DNA from 2 places in the Leifsonia sp. EB34 genome. Region 1 is predicted to be linked to the other one. Evidence: predicted binding sites of a transcription regulator. Region 1 holds the regulator's gene; the other holds the start of a gene.

Region 1 (7,440 bases):
CCACCTCGCCGGCCCGGAACGCGGCGAGCGCGCCGAGCAGCTCGGGAGGCGCGGAGCCGTCGTCGTCGCCGAACGGGTTGTCGTCGAACTCGCGGCCCTCCCACGGCTGCCCCGCGGAGTCGCCGGAGGATGCCGTGAAGCCCGCGAGCGTCGCAGCGAACCCGGACAGTCGGCTGACGCCGGTCGCGGTCGGACCATGCCGTGCGTCGGAGCGGTCGCCCGCGTGCCCATCATGCGGGGTCGCCTCGTGGCGGTCGTCCGCATCGTCCGCGCGCCGGGCGGCGTCATCCACCGCGCCCTCATCGTGCGGGAGCGCCTCGTGGCGGTCGCCCGCATCCCCCGCGCGCCGGGATGCGTCATCCGCCGCGCTCGCTGCGCGCCCCGCGCCGTCGCGCGCCGCGTCCCCGGCGCCGTCGCGCCCGGCCTCAGACGCCGGCGACATCCAGTGCCTCGGGCAGGGTGAACGCCCCGGAGTAGAGCGCCTTGCCGACGATCGCGCCCTCGAGGCCGAGCGGCACCAGCTCGCGCAGCGCGGCGATGTCATCGAGGCTGGAGATGCCGCCGGAGGCCACCACCGGACGGTCCGTGCGCTCCATCACCTGGCGGAGCAGGTCGAGGTTCGGGCCCTTGAGCGTGCCGTCCTTGGTGACGTCGGTGACCACGTAGCGGGCGCACCCGGCGTCCTCGAGGCGCTCCAGCACCTCCCACAGGTCGCCGCCCTCGCGCGTCCAGCCGCGCGCCGCGAGCGTCGTGCCGCGGACGTCCAGGCCGACCGCGATGGCCTCGCCGTAGCGGGCGATCGCGTCGGCCGCCCACTCCGGGTTCTCCAGCGCCGCCGTGCCGAGGTTGACGCGGGTGGCGCCGATCGCCAGCGCGTGCTCCAGCGACGCGTCGTCGCGGATGCCGCCGGAGAGCTCGATGTGGACGCCCGTGGTGTTGTCGATGACCTTCTTGAGGAGGTCGCGGTTGTCGCCCCGGCCGAACGCGGCGTCCAGGTCGACCAGGTGGATCCACTCGGCGCCGGCGTCCACCCATTCGGCGGCGGCGTCGACCGGGTCGCCGTAGCTGGTCTCGCTGCCGGCCTCGCCCTGCGTGAGCCGCACGGCCTTGCCGTCGGCGACGTCGACGGCGGGCAGCAGGACGAGCTTGGGCCGGTTGGTGAGTTCGCTCATGTCGGTGTGTGTTTCCTCTGTCGGGGTCGTTCGGGTCCGCGTCGCGGACGGGGAATGGTCGCTAGAGCGAGCCGATCCAGTTGCGCAGCAGCTTCAGGCCGGCCTCGCCGGACTTCTCCGGGTGGAACTGGGTCGCGCTGAGCGGTCCGTTCTCCACCGCTGCGACGAAGCGCGAGCCGTGCTCGGCCCAGGTCACCCGCGGCTGCTGGAACGGCCCGGTGGCCTCCAGTGTCCACTCCTGCGCCGCGTACGAGTGGACGAAGTAGAAGCGCTCGTCGCGGATGCCGTCGAACAGCACGGAGTCCTCCGGCGCCTCGACGGTGTTCCAGCCCATGTGCGGGACGACGTCGGCCTGGAGGAGGTCGACCGTGCCCGGCCACTCGCCGAGCCCCTCGGTCTCGACGCCGTGCTCGACGCCGCGCTCGAACAGCACCTGCATGCCGACGCAGATGCCGAGCACCGGGCGGCCGCCCGCGAGTCGGCGGTCGATCACCTCGTCGCCGTGCGAGCGGCGCAGCGCCTCGGTGACCGCGGCGAACGCGCCGACGCCCGGGACCAGGAGGCCGTCGGCCTCCTGCGCGCGCCGGCGGTTGCCGGTGAGCTCGACGTTCGCGCCGGCGGCCTCCAGCGCCTTGACCGCGGAGTGGACGTTGCCGGTGCCGTAGTCGAAGACGACGACGTCGGGTGCGCTCACAGTGCGCCCTTCGTCGACGGGATGCCGGACACCAGCGGGTCGAGCGCCTTCGCCTGCCGGAACGCGCGCGCGAACGCCTTGAACTCGGCCTCCGCGATGTGGTGCGGGTCGCGGCCGCCGACCACGGTGACGTGCACGGTCAGCCCGGCGTTGTACGCGATCGCCTCGAAGACGTGCCGCACCATCGACCCGGTGAAGTGCCCGCCGATCAGATGGAACTCGAACCCGGCCGGCTCGCCGGCGTGCACGAGGTAGGGGCGCCCGGAGATGTCGACCACGGCCTGCACGAGCGCCTCGTCGAGCGGGACAAGCGCGTCGCCGTAGCGGGAGATGCCGGACTTGTCGCCGAGCGCCTCCCGGATGGCCTGGCCGAGCACGATCGCGACGTCCTCCACCGTGTGGTGCACGTCGATGTCGGTGTCCCCGCTCGCCCGCACCGTCAGGTCGGTGAGCGAGTGCTTGGCGAACGCGGTCAGCAGGTGGTCGTAGAACGGCACCGACGTGTGGATGTCGGACTTCCCGGTGCCGTCGAGGTCGAGGCTGAGCTCGATGCTGGACTCGCTGGTCGCGCGCTGGAGCTGGGCGGTCCGATTCGTCATGACTGCGAGCTTACCGACTGCGCGCCGGCCGCCACGGCTCCGGACGGCCGCCCGAGCGCACGCAGCGCCTCCAGGAACGCGGTCGTCTCGGTCTCGGTGCCCGCGGTGACCCGGAGGTGGTTCGGGATGCCGACGTCGCGGATGAGCACGCCCCGCTCCAGCAGCGCCTCGAACACGGCGTGCGGGTCGTCCACGCCGCCGAAGAGCACGAAGTTGCTGCCGCTGCGGTGCGGACGGTAGCCGAGCTCCGCGAGCTCCACGACCAGCCGGTCGCGCTGCGCGCGGATCTCGCCGACCATCGCGAGCATCTCGTCGGAGTGCGCGAGCGCCCCGAGGGCGGCGGCCTGCGTGATCGCGGAGAGGTGGTATGGCAGCCGGACCAGCCTGAGCGCGTCCACCACGGCCGGGTCGGCGGCCAGGTAGCCGACGCGCGCGCCGGCGAAGGCGAACGCCTTGCTCATCGTGCGCGAGACGAGCAGCCGCTCCCGGCCCGGGAGGAGCGTGAGCGCCGACGGCTCGCCCTCCGGCATGAACTCCGCGTACGCCTCGTCCACGATCACGATGCCGCGCGCCGCCGCGTAGACGGCCTCGACCGTCTCGAGCGTGAGCGGGGTCCCGGTCGGGTTGTTGGGCGAGCAGAGGATGACGATGTCGGGGTCGTGCTCGCGCACGGCCGCTGCCGCGGTCTCCGGCGACAACTCGAAGTCGGCGTCGCGCCCGGCCGCGATCCAGCTCGTGCCGGTCCCGGAGGCCAGCAACGGGTACATGGAGTACGTGGGCGCGAACCCGAGGAGGCTGCGGCCCGGCCCGCCGAACGCCTGCAGGATGTGCTGCAGCACCTCGTTGGACCCGTTGGCCGCCCAGATCTGCTCGGCGGTGAGGTCGTGCCCGAGGTAGCGGGCGAACGCCTTGCGGAGCTCCGTGAACTCCCGGTCCGGGTAGCGGTTCACCCCGGTCACCGCGACGGCGACCCGCGCGACGATGTCGGCGGCGACGTCCTCCGGGACCGGATGCGTGTTCTCGTTCACGTTCAACGCGACGGGCACGACCTTCTGCGGCGCCCCGTACGGGGTGCGGCCGCGCAGGTCGTCACGGATCGGAAGATCGGAGAGGGAGGTCACCCCTCAATGGTAGTCAGCGAGCCTGAGGGCTTCCGCCGTGTGACGCCGCGCCCGGCACCCGCGCCCGCGCTCGCACCCGCACCCGCCTGCCGCGCCTCCCGTCGGAAGGAGAACCCGCCCCAATCTCCTGCCGAACCCCCTTCTGCAGGAACCGCCTCGGCCTGTCGCGCCAGATTTCCTTCTTGGGCGGCGGCCGAGCCGCGGCGGAGCCGCCGCGCCCCTACTTCCCGTACTGCGTCGGGATCGCGAGCTGCTGCCCCGGGGTGACGACCGCCGAGGACAGTCCGTTGAGGTTGACCAGGTCGGCGATCACGTTGCGCGGGTCCGCGTTGGGCGCGATCCGCGACGCCACCGACCACAGCGAGTCCCCCGACTGCACCGTCACGTACTGGAAGGTCACGTGCGTCTGCTCCCCCGTCGCCGCCGCACCCCCACCGTTGAGCGCGAACACCATCGCCCCGATCACGATCGGCAGAGCAACGAGCATCGTCAGCACGACCCGCCCACGCCGGGTCAGCCGCAGCCGAACGCGCGCGCCGACGCTCGCGGTCTCAACGCTCCCGGCCCCAGCGCCGCTCACCCCAGCGCCGTTCAACCGCGCGCCGCTCATCCCGACGGTGTGCATCACCACTGCGCTCATGATCGTGACCTCCAAAGGCTTCGCTCGAAGCTCTGTTCCGAATATATCTTCGAATGTCCGAGACCGCAATCCTCGGTCCGGCGACGAATCTGGCACGTATTTCGAGACACACTCGAACACATGTTTGTCGGGCAGCCGTACTGTGGATACAGTTTCGATTGTCTGGACGTAAGACAACCAGGCACCACCGACATTCGGTTCCGCCGGGTGGCGGGGACGGTCACGAAGGGACGAGCGTGTCGAACGAGAACCAGGCTCCGCGCACGCGGCGCCGCAAGAACCTGAGCGAGAAGCAGCTCGCCATCCTCGACGTGATCCAGCGCTCGGTGAGCACGCGGGGCTACCCGCCGAGCATGCGCGAGATCGGCGACGCGGTCGGCCTCTCAAGCCTCTCGTCCGTCACCCACCAGCTCAACCAGCTCGAGCTGAGCGGCTACCTCCGCCGCGACCCGAACCGGCCCCGCGCGTTGGAGATCCTCATCGACCTCCCCTCGACGACCACCCCCGACTTCGAGAATCAGACCCCTGTCGGCGACGCCGCGATGGTCCCGCTCGTCGGCCGCATCGCCGCCGGTGTCCCGATCACCGCCGAGCAGCAGGTGGAGGAGGTCTTCCCGCTCCCCCGCCAGCTCGTGGGCAACGGTGAGCTGTTCATGCTCAAGGTCGTCGGCGAATCCATGATCGACGCCGCCATCTGCGACGGCGACTGGGTGGTCGTCCGGGCGCAGAGCACCGCGGAGAACGGCGACATCGTCGCGGCCATGCTCGACGAGGAGGCCACCGTCAAGGTGTTCCGCCAGCGCGACGGCCACACCTGGCTGCTCCCGCGCAACTCCAACTTCGAGCCGATCCTGGGCGACTTCTCGACCATCCTCGGCAAGGTCGTCGCAGTCCTCCGCACCGTCTGACCACTCCGCGAGTCGTGCCGAACGTCGACTTCGGCGCGCCCAGAGCCCACATTCGGCACGAATCGCACGCCGCTCAGGCCCAGCCGAGCTCCTGCAACCGGGCGTCGTCCAGCCCGAAGTAGTGCCCGATCTCGTGCACGAGCGTGACACGCACCCGAGCCCGCAGCTCCTCGACCGTCGAACACGACGCCTCGAGGTTGTTGCGGAACAGCGTGATCCGGTCCGGCAGCTCCCCGAACCCGTAGACCCCGCGCCGCGTCAGCGGATGCCCGGTGTACAGCCCGTACAGCCGCGGCCGCGCACCCGGCGGCTGGTCCTGGATGATGATCGCCACGTTCTCCAGCGGCCGCACCATGTCGTCCGGGAGGCCGTCGAAGACGTCGTCCACGAGCCGCTCGAACTCGTCGTCCGCAATGCGCATGCGCTCATCCTCCCCGAACCGGCGGAGGCCGCGCCCCCACGTCCGCGCAGAGCGGAACGGGAAACGCGGCCTCCGGCAGCAGGACAGGTCAGGCGCTGACGCCCACCCGCTCCCGCACGTCGCGGGTCGCCGCGATGATGTTGCGCAGCGACGCCACCGTCTCGTCGTACCCGCGGGTCTTCAGCCCGCAGTCCGGGTTCACCCAGAGCTGACGCCCCGGGATCGCGCTGAGCGCCGTCTCCAGCAGCTCGGTCACCTCGGCGACCGACGGCACGCGCGGCGAGTGGATGTCGTACACGCCCGGGCCGATGCCGTGCTCGAAGCCGGAGCGCTGGATGTCGTGGACGACCTCCATCCGGCTGCGGGCGGCCTCGATGCTGGTCACGTCGGCGTCGAGGTTGCGGATCGCGTCTATGACCACCCCGAACTCCGAGTAGCAGAGGTGCGTGTGGATCTGCGTCGCGTCCGCCACCCCGGAGGTCGCGAGCCGGAACGACCCGACCGACCACTCCAGGTACCCGGCCTGGTCGGCGCGCTTCAGCGGCAGCAGCTCGCGCAGCGCCGGCTCGTCCACCTGCACGACGCGGATGCCCGCGGCCTCCAGGTCCGCGATCTCGTCGCGCAGGGCCAGGGCGACCTGCCGTGCGGTCTCGCCGAGCGGCTGGTCGTCGCGGACGAACGACCACGCCAGGATCGTGACCGGCCCGGTCAGCATCCCCTTGACCGGCTTCTCGGTCAGCGTCTGCGTGTACGTCGACCAGTCCACCGTGATCGGCTTTGGCCGCGACACGTCGCCCCACAGGATCGACGGCCGCGTGCAGCGCGATCCGTACGACTGCACCCAGCCGTTCTTGGTGACCGCGAAGCCGTCCAGGTTCTCGGCGAAGTACTGCACCATGTCGTTGCGCTCGGGCTCGCCGTGCACGATGACGTCGATCCCGATCTCCTCCTGGAGGTCGACCACGCGCTTGATCTCGGCCTGCATGCGGCCGAGGTACTCGGCCTCGTCGATGACGCCCGCGGCGAGCTGCGCGCGCGAGCGCCGGATGTCCGCGGTCTGCGGGAACGACCCGATCGTGGTCGTCGGGAGGAACGGCAGGTGCAGCGCCTCGTCCTGCGCGGCCTGCCGCGCGTTGTACTCGCCGCGGCGGAAGTCGGCCCGGGTGAGCGCGGCCTCCCGCGAACGCACGGCCTCGACACGCACGCCGGGGGCGGAGGCCCGGTCGGCGAGCGCCGCCGTCGCCGCGGTGAGCTCGTCCTGCACGGCCTCGTGGCCGTCCACGATCCCGCGCGCCAGCACGGCGACCTGGCCGACCTTCTGGTCGGCGAACGCGAGCCAGGACTTCAGGCGCGCGTCGAGGTCCGGCTCGTCGTCCACGTCGTGCGGCACGTGCTGCAGCGAGGTGGAGGTCGACACGGCGACGTCGGGGCTCAGCGACAGCAGTTCGGTCAGCGTCCCGAACGCGGCTTCCAGGTCGCCGCGCCAGATGTTGTGGCCGTCGATCACGCCGCCGACGAGGGTCTTGCCGGCCAGCGCGCTGCGCGTCGCGGCGTCGAGCCCGGTCGGGATGCTCCCGCGCACCAGGTCGAGGGAGATCGCCTCCACCGGAGACACGGCCAGCACCGGGAGCGCGTCGTCCAGGCTCCCGTAGGGCGCCGCGACGAAGATCGCCGGCCGCTCGGCCGCGCCGCCCAGCGAGGCGTAAGCGGCGCGAACCGCCTCCAGCACCTCCGTGCGCGGCTCCTCGATGCTCTCGGAGACGAGGGCCGGCTCGTCCAGCTGCACCCACGGAGCGCCGGCGGCGGCGAGGCGGGCCAGCAGCTCGCGGTAGACCGGCAGCAGGTCGCCGAGCCGGGACAGCGGGCGGAAGCCCTCCGGCGCCTC
Region 2 (7,440 bases), 310 kb from region 1:
GAGTTCGTCCGCCGCGTCCTTGCGCGGGTCGCGTCCGACCGTGCTGCCGCAGGTGACCTCCTCGACCTCTACCTGCGCGCCCGGTTCAGCGACGCGCCGGTGACCGCGGCGGACGTCGAGGCCGCCCGCACCGCGATCGAGGCGTTGCGCGCCTCATGGGGGACCGCCGCAGCGGGAGGGGTGGTCCGATGACCCGCGCACGGATGATGAGGCGCGCGGTGGGGTGCGTGCTCGCGGCCGCGATCGTCGGGGTGGCCGCCTGGTTCTTCGGGATGGATGCCCCGCACGCCGTCGGCCTCGGTTTCGTGGTCTTCGCGCTCGGGGCCGTGCTGTCGCTGCTCGGCGAGCAGGCGGAGGTGACGTGGCCGGTCCCCGCGCCGCAGCCGCGCCCGGGCTCGCGGCGGGACGTGGTGCAACTCGGCTGGTCGCTGGGGGCGCGCGGCGGACGCGTCTCCCCGGAGGCGGTCCGGAGGCTGCGCGGCCTCGCGGCCGAGGTGCTTGACCGCCACGGCGTGGAACTCGACGACCCAGCCGCCGCATCGCGAGTGGCCGGGCTGCTGGGGGAGCGCACTGCCGCACTGCTTCGGAAGGGCAGCGCCGCGGCGCCCCGCCCGAAAGAGTTCGCGGCCTCCCTCGCCCGGCTGGAGGCTCTGGCCGCGCCCGGCGCGGAGGCGGGCCACGCAGCGCAGGACCTCGGCCAGGCATCGCCCGCTCCGGCCCCGGGACCGGGGGCGGCCGACGGTTCGACCGTCCCGCTCACCTCCGACCGGGGCGCGGCATGACGGCCGCTCTGTCCACTACCCGGCGTCCCGCTCACCTCCGACCGGGGCGCGGCATGACGGCCGCTCTGTCCACGACCCGGCGTCCCGCTCACCTCCGACCGGTGCGCCGCATGACGCCCACCCCGTCCACCACCCGCAGCTTCCGCGGCGCCGACACGACAGGAACCCTATGACCCCGGAGACCTCCACCACCGACGCCCCGACCCCCGCCGTCGCCGGCGCGCTCCCCGAACCTCTCCCGGTCAGCGAGGTCGCCCGCCTCGGCGCCGACGTCCTCGACCGGGTCGAGTCCGTCGTCGTCGGGATGCGCGAGCCCCTGCACATCGCGCTCGCCACCGTCCTCGCCGGCGGCCATGTGCTGTTCGAGGACGTCCCGGGTCTCGGCAAGACGCTCGCCGCGCGCAGCATCGCGAGCGCCGTCGGCCTGGACTTCCGGCGGCTGCAGTGCACGCCCGACCTGCTGCCGTCGGACATCACCGGCTCGTTCGTCTACGTGCCGTCGACCGCCGAGTTCGAGTTCCGGCCGGGGCCGGTGTTCACCGGGCTGTTCCTCGCCGACGAGATCAACCGCACGTCGCCGAAGACGCAGTCCGCGCTGCTGGAGGCGATGGCCGAGGGGCAGGTGTCCGTGGAGGGGCGCAGTTTCCCGCTGCCGCGGCCGTTCCACGTTGTCGCGACGGCGAACCCGATCGAGTCGGAGGGCACCTACGCCCTCCCGGAGGCGCAGCTCGACCGGTTCATGGTGCGGCTCGGCGTCGGCTACCCGGACGCGGACGGCGAGACGCAGGTGCTCCTCGCCCGCGTCGCCCGGCGGCACGAGGTCGCCACCGTGGAGCCGGTCACGGACGCGCAGACCCTCCTGGCCATGCAAGCCGGGGTCGAGCGCGTGGACGTCGATCCCGACATCGCCGCGTACTGCGTGCGGCTGGCCGCCGCCACCCGCCGCCACCGCTCGGTGGAGGTCGGCGCGTCCCCGCGCGGGTCGCAGGGCCTCCTACTGGTCGCCCGGGCGCTGGCGGTGCTCGCCGGCCGCGACTTCGTCATCCCCGACGACGTCAAGCGCGTCGCGGTGCCGGTCCTCGCGCACCGGCTGACGCTGACGGTGCAGGCCTGGACCAGCGGTGTGAGCGCGTCGCAGGTGGTCGAGGAGGTCGTGTCCTCGGTGCCCGGGCCGCCGGCGGTCGGCACGCGCGAGCGGGAGACCGCGGACTGATGTCGCTCTGGTCCCGGGCGCGCATGCCCGGCCCTCGCGAGCGGACGGAGGCGCGGGCCGGCGGCTCCGGGTGGGCGCTGAGCCCGGCGGTGACCGCTGCCGCGGTCGTGGCGACCGTGTGCCTGGTCGCCGCGTTCGTGCTCTCCCGGGTGGAGCTGGTGCTGGTCGCGGCGCCGCTACTGCTGGCGGCGGTCGTCGGCTGGTCGGCCCGTCCGGAGTCCGCGGCGGCCCGCACCCGCGCGACCATCGCCGGCGACGAGCCGGACGGCCGCGTGCACGTCGACGCGGTGGCGGAGGCGGACGGGCGCGTGGACGGCGTCCAGCTCCGGGTCCACCGGGCCGACCGGCAGCCCGAGGACGCCGTGGTGACGCCGCGCGAGGGCGCCCGGCTGCGCTTCCGCGTCGCCGTCTCGCACTCCGGCCCGCAGCGGATCCTCTCGCTCGCCGCCCGCGGGATCGGGCCGGACGCCGCGTGGACCGGCGACCCCGGCCTCCCGGCCGTCGCCGAGCGCGTGGTGCGGCCGGCCGCGCAGCGGGTGCGCAGCCTCCCGCTGCCCGCACGTCTGCTCGGCCTGACCGGCGGCCACGTGTCCGCGCGGCCGGGCGACGGCGGCGAGTTCCGGGACATCGACCGGTTCCGCCCCGGTGACCGGCTGCGACGGATCGACTGGAAGGCGACAGCACGGCTCGCCCAGCGCCCCGGCGAGCTCTACGTGCGCCGGACCACCGCGACCTCCGACGCCGCGGTGCAGCTGGTGCTGGACGCGCGCGACGACCTCCCCGGCGCGGTCGCCGGCTGGGCGGCGCCGTACCCGCGGCCGGGCGCGACCTCCCTCGACCTCGCCAGGGAGGCCGCCGTCTCCCTGGCGGACGCGTACGCCGCCGCGTCCGACCGCGTGGGCTTCGACGACCTCTCCGACGCCCGCCGTGCGCTGCCGCCGCGCGCGGGCGCGCGGCACCTGCACCGGGTGCGGCGCGCCGTCGAGCTGACTTCGGCGCACGGCTCGGCGACCGAGCGCGCGCGGGCGCCGCGGCTCGCGCAGGGGGCCGTCGTATTCGTGATGTCCACTTTCCTGGACGACCAGGCCATGCGCCTGGCGCTCACCTGGCGGGCGGCGGGCCACCGGGTGATCGCCGTGGATGTGCTCCCGCCGCGCAGCGTGGACCAACTTCCGGCCAGGGAACGGCTGGCGCTGCGGATCGTGGACCTGGAGCGAGGGCTCCGCCTGGACCGGCTCCGCGCCGCGGGGGCGGAGCTTCTGGTGTGGGCGTCGCCCGAGCGCGACGCGATGCTGCGGCGGCTTGCGACGCCACGGAGGCGGGGATGAACGGCGAGGCGGGGATGAACGGCGAGGCGGGGATGAGCGGCGAGGCGGCGCCGACCGCCCCCGCCTCCGCACCTGCCTCCGCACCCGTCCCCGACCTCGGCCTCACCGTGCCCGCCTGGTCCCTGCACGTCGCCTTCGTGGTCGTCGCCGTCCCGCTCGCCCTCACCACCGCCCCCAGCGGGCCGTGGCCGGCCCTGGCCGTCCTCCTCACCGCGGTCGCCGTCGCCGTCCCGCGCTGGCGGGTGGCGTGGGTCCTCATCGCCGTGCTCGCGTTCTCCACCCTCCTCGAGCCGGGCACGCTCACCCTCCGGCTGCTCGCCGTGATCGCGGCCGTGCACGTGCTGCACGTCCTCGCGGCGTGGATGCTCGTCCTGCCCGCAACCGCACGGTTGCAGCCGGCCGTGCTGCTGCCGTCGTTGCGCCGCCTGGTCCTCATCCAGGTCCCCGTTCAGGCCGCCGCGGTCGTGCTGCTGCTCCTCGCCCGGCCGTCCGCGGCGCCGTGGCTCGCGCTGGTGTCGGGGGCCGCGATCGTGGGGCTCGTGGCCCTCGTGGCGGCACTTCTGCTCGCCCGTCCGCGCGCGTGAACGCAGCGCCGGTGCCGAATGTCGGTGGTCCGGCGTACGCTGCCGCGTGGTCGCACATCCTCTGTCCGGCTTGCTAGAATCGAACAAAGCTTCGAACTCGCCGACAGGGGGCATCGCGCCGTGCGCGGTGGGCGAACACGCGGGTGGGGCCACGGCGAATAGCGGAGAATGGAACGAGTGAGCACTCTCAATAGCAGGAGTTCGGGCAGCAGGAGTTCGGCAGGCAATCCGAGCACGGTCAATCCGAGCGCGGTCGTGGGGTCGCACCTCAGCGTCCGGGGGGCCCGGGTGCACAACCTCCACAATGTCGACCTCGAGATCCCGCGCGACTCGCTGGTGGTCTTCACCGGCCTGTCCGGCTCGGGCAAGTCGTCGCTCGCGTTCGACACGATCTTCGCGGAGGGGCAGCGCCGGTACGTCGAGTCGCTGTCCGCCTACGCGCGGCAGTTCCTCGGCCAGGTCGACCGGCCCGACGTCGACTTCATCGAGGGGCTGAGCCCCGCGGTGTCGATCGACCAGAAGTCCACCAACCGCAACCCGCGGTCGACGGTCGGCACGATCACCGAGATCTACGACTACATGCGCCTGCTCTGGGCGCGCGTCGGCGTCCCGCACTGCCCGGTCTGCGGCGAGAAGATCCAGCGCCAGACGGTGCAGCAGATCGCCGACCAGCTCATGGAGCTGGAGCCCGGCACGCGCTACATGGTGGTCAGCCCGGTCATCTCCCAGAAGAAGGGCGAGTTCGTCGACCTCTTCAAGGAGCTCGCGGCGAGCGGCTACTCGCGCGCGATCGTGGACGGCGAGCAGATCCAGCTCAGCGAGCCGCCGACGCTCAAGAAGCAGTACAAGCACGACATCTCGGTCGTGGTCGACCGCCTCGTCGCCGGTCCCGACATCCTCGGCCGGCTCACCGACTCGCTGGAGACCGCGCTGCGGCTCACCGACGGCCTGGTCCAGGTCAACTTCGTGGACCGCGAGGGCGCCGCGGCGTGGCAGACGTTCAGCGAGAAGCTGTCCTGCCCCAACGGCCACCCCATCCAGCTGACCGAGATCGAGCCGCGCACCTTCTCGTTCAACGCGCCGTTCGGCGCCTGCCCGGAGTGCTCCGGCCTCGGCACCCGCATGTCGGTGGACGAAGACCTCCTGCTCGGCGACGACGAGCTCAGCATCGCCGAGGGCGTCATCGTCCCGTGGACCACGCAGGGCAAGGGCCTCTTCAACTACTACGAGAAGCTGCTCGACGGCCTCGCGCGCGACCTCGGCTTCTCGCTGAAGACGCCGTGGAAGAAACTGCCGGAGAACGTCAGGGAGGCCGTCCTCCGCGGCGACAACTTCGAGGTCAAGGTGCGGTGGAAGAACCGCTACGGCCGCGAGATGTCCTACACGTCCGGCTTCGAGGGCGTCGTGCCCTACATCGAGCGCCAGTACGCCCAGGCCGAGACCGACACCCAGCGCGCCCGCTGGGCCGAGTATCTCCGCGAGGTGCCGTGCCCGGTCTGCAAGGGCAAGCGTCTGAAGCCCGAGGTGCTCTCGGTGCTGGTCCACGGCGCATCGATCGCCGACGCGTCCCTGCTCAGCCTGTCGGACGCCCGCGCGTTCATGGAGAAGCTGCACCTCACCGAGCGCGAGCAGAAGATCGGCGCGCAGGTGCTGCGCGAGATCAAGATCCGCCTCGACTTCCTCATCCAGGTGGGCCTCAGCTACCTCGACCTGGCCCGCGCGGCGGCGACGCTGTCGGGCGGCGAGGCCCAGCGCATCCGGCTCGCGACCCAGATCGGGTCGGGACTCACCGGCGTGCTCTACGTGCTGGACGAGCCGAGCATCGGCCTCCACCAGCGCGACAACCGCCGCCTGATCGACACGCTCGTCGCGCTGCGCGACCTCGGCAACACCCTGATCGTGGTCGAGCACGACGAGGACACCATCCGCACGGCCGACTGGATCGTGGACATCGGCCCGGGCGCCGGCGTCAACGGAGGTCACGTGGTGCACTCCGGGTCGTACGACGAGCTGCTCGCCAACACCGAGTCGCTCACCGGCGACTACCTGGCCGGGCGTCGCGAGATCGTCATCCCGGAGAAGCGGCGGAAGATCGACAAGAAGCGCGTGATCCGGGTGGTCGACGCGGAGGCCAACAACCTCAAGAAGGTGTCGGTCGACTTCCCGCTCGGCGCTTTCGTCGCGGTCACGGGCGTCTCGGGTTCGGGCAAGTCGTCGCTGGTCAACGACATCCTGTACCGGGTGCTCGCCAACAAGCTCAACGGCGCCCGCAAGCTGCCGGGCAAGCACCGCACGGTCACCGGCCTCGAGAACCTCGACAAGGTCGTGCACGTCGACCAGGCGCCGATCGGACGCACACCGCGCTCCAACCCGGCGACCTACACCGGCGTCTTCGATCGCATCCGCACCCTGTTCGCCGAGACGCCGGAGGCCAAGGTCCGCGGCTACCTGCCGGGCCGGTTCAGCTTCAACGTCAAGGGCGGTCGCTGCGAGACCTGCTCGGGCGACGGCACGATCAAGATCGAGATGAACTTCCTGCCCGACGTCTACGTGGCGTGCGAGGTGTGCGGGGGAGCGCGGTACAACCGCGACACCCTGACCGTGCACTACAAGGGCAAGAACATCGCCGAGGTGCTCGACATGCCGATCAGCGAGGCAGCGGAGTTCTTCCGGCCGATCTCGGCGATCCACCGCTACCTGCAGACCCTCGTGGACGTCGGCCTCGGCTACGTCCGGCTCGGCCAGAGCGCGACGACCCTGTCCGGCGGCGAGGCGCAGCGCGTCAAGCTGGCGACGGAGCTGCAGCGCCGGTCGAACGGCCGCAGCGTGTACGTGCTGGACGAGCCGACCACGGGTTTGCACTTCGAGGACGTCCGCAAGCTCCTGCTGGTGCTGAACGGGCTGCTCGACAAGGGCAACACGGTCATCGTCATCGAGCACAACCTCGACGTCATCAAGTCGGCCGACTGGATCATCGACATGGGTCCCGAAGGCGGCGCGGGCGGCGGCGCGGTCATCGCGACCGGCACGCCGGAGCAGGTGGCGGAGACGCCGGGCAGCCACACGGGCTACTTCCTCAAGGAGATCCTCCAGGGGGAGGGCGCCCTCGGCTCCGAGCGCGTCCGCGGCGCCGCGTAGGATCGCGCTGTGAGTACGGACACGGTCGGCTACCGCCCCAAGGCCGGCGAGATCCCGACGCAGCCGGGCGTCTACCGGTTCCGCGACAAGAACCGGCGGGTGCTCTACGTCGGCAAGGCGAAGAACCTCCGCGCGCGGCTGAGCAACTACTTCCAGCCGCTCCGGAGCCTCCACGAGCGCACCCGCCGCATGGTCACGACGGCGGCGAGCGTCGAGTGGACGGTCGTCGCGAGCGAGTTCGAGGCGCTGCAGCTCGAGTACACCTGGATCAAGGAGTTCAACCCGCCGTTCAACGTGCAGTTCCGGGACGACAAGTCGTACCCGTACCTCGCGGTGACGCTGGGGGAGCGCATCCCGCGGGTCATGGTCACCCGCAACCGCAACCTCAAGGACGC

Evidence for each region. The regulator LexA, encoded in region 1, represses DNA repair genes until DNA is damaged. The targets are predictions, from matches to a motif close to TCGAACANNTGTTCGA.
Region 2: the regulator LexA is predicted to act here: its motif matches at 3,987-4,002, upstream of uvrA (excinuclease ABC subunit UvrA).

The regions. Positions count from the first base shown of each region.
Region 1 is NZ_JBGCCV010000002.1:770,631-778,070, reverse strand. It holds gene ABIA36_RS13205 (SseB family protein) at 1-169, opposite strand, end outside; gene priA (bifunctional 1-(5-phosphoribosyl)-5-((5-phosphoribosylamino)methylideneamino)imidazole-4-carboxamide isomerase/phosphoribosylanthranilate isomerase PriA) at 426-1,172, opposite strand; gene hisH (imidazole glycerol phosphate synthase subunit HisH) at 1,234-1,866, opposite strand; gene hisB (imidazoleglycerol-phosphate dehydratase HisB) at 1,863-2,465, opposite strand; gene ABIA36_RS13185 (histidinol-phosphate transaminase) at 2,462-3,586, opposite strand; gene ABIA36_RS13180 (LysM peptidoglycan-binding domain-containing protein) at 3,807-4,226, opposite strand; gene lexA (transcriptional repressor LexA) at 4,463-5,134, shown strand; gene ABIA36_RS13170 (metallopeptidase family protein) at 5,208-5,555, opposite strand; gene metE (5-methyltetrahydropteroyltriglutamate--homocysteine S-methyltransferase) at 5,644-7,440, opposite strand, start outside.
Region 2 is NZ_JBGCCV010000002.1:1,075,824-1,083,263, forward strand. It holds gene ABIA36_RS14620 (DUF4129 domain-containing protein) at 1-192, shown strand, start outside; gene ABIA36_RS14625 (hypothetical protein) at 189-782, shown strand; gene ABIA36_RS14630 (AAA family ATPase) at 952-1,995, shown strand; gene ABIA36_RS14635 (DUF58 domain-containing protein) at 1,995-3,323, shown strand; gene ABIA36_RS14640 (hypothetical protein) at 3,320-3,907, shown strand; gene uvrA (excinuclease ABC subunit UvrA) at 4,163-7,045, shown strand; gene uvrC (excinuclease ABC subunit UvrC) at 7,055-7,440, shown strand, end outside.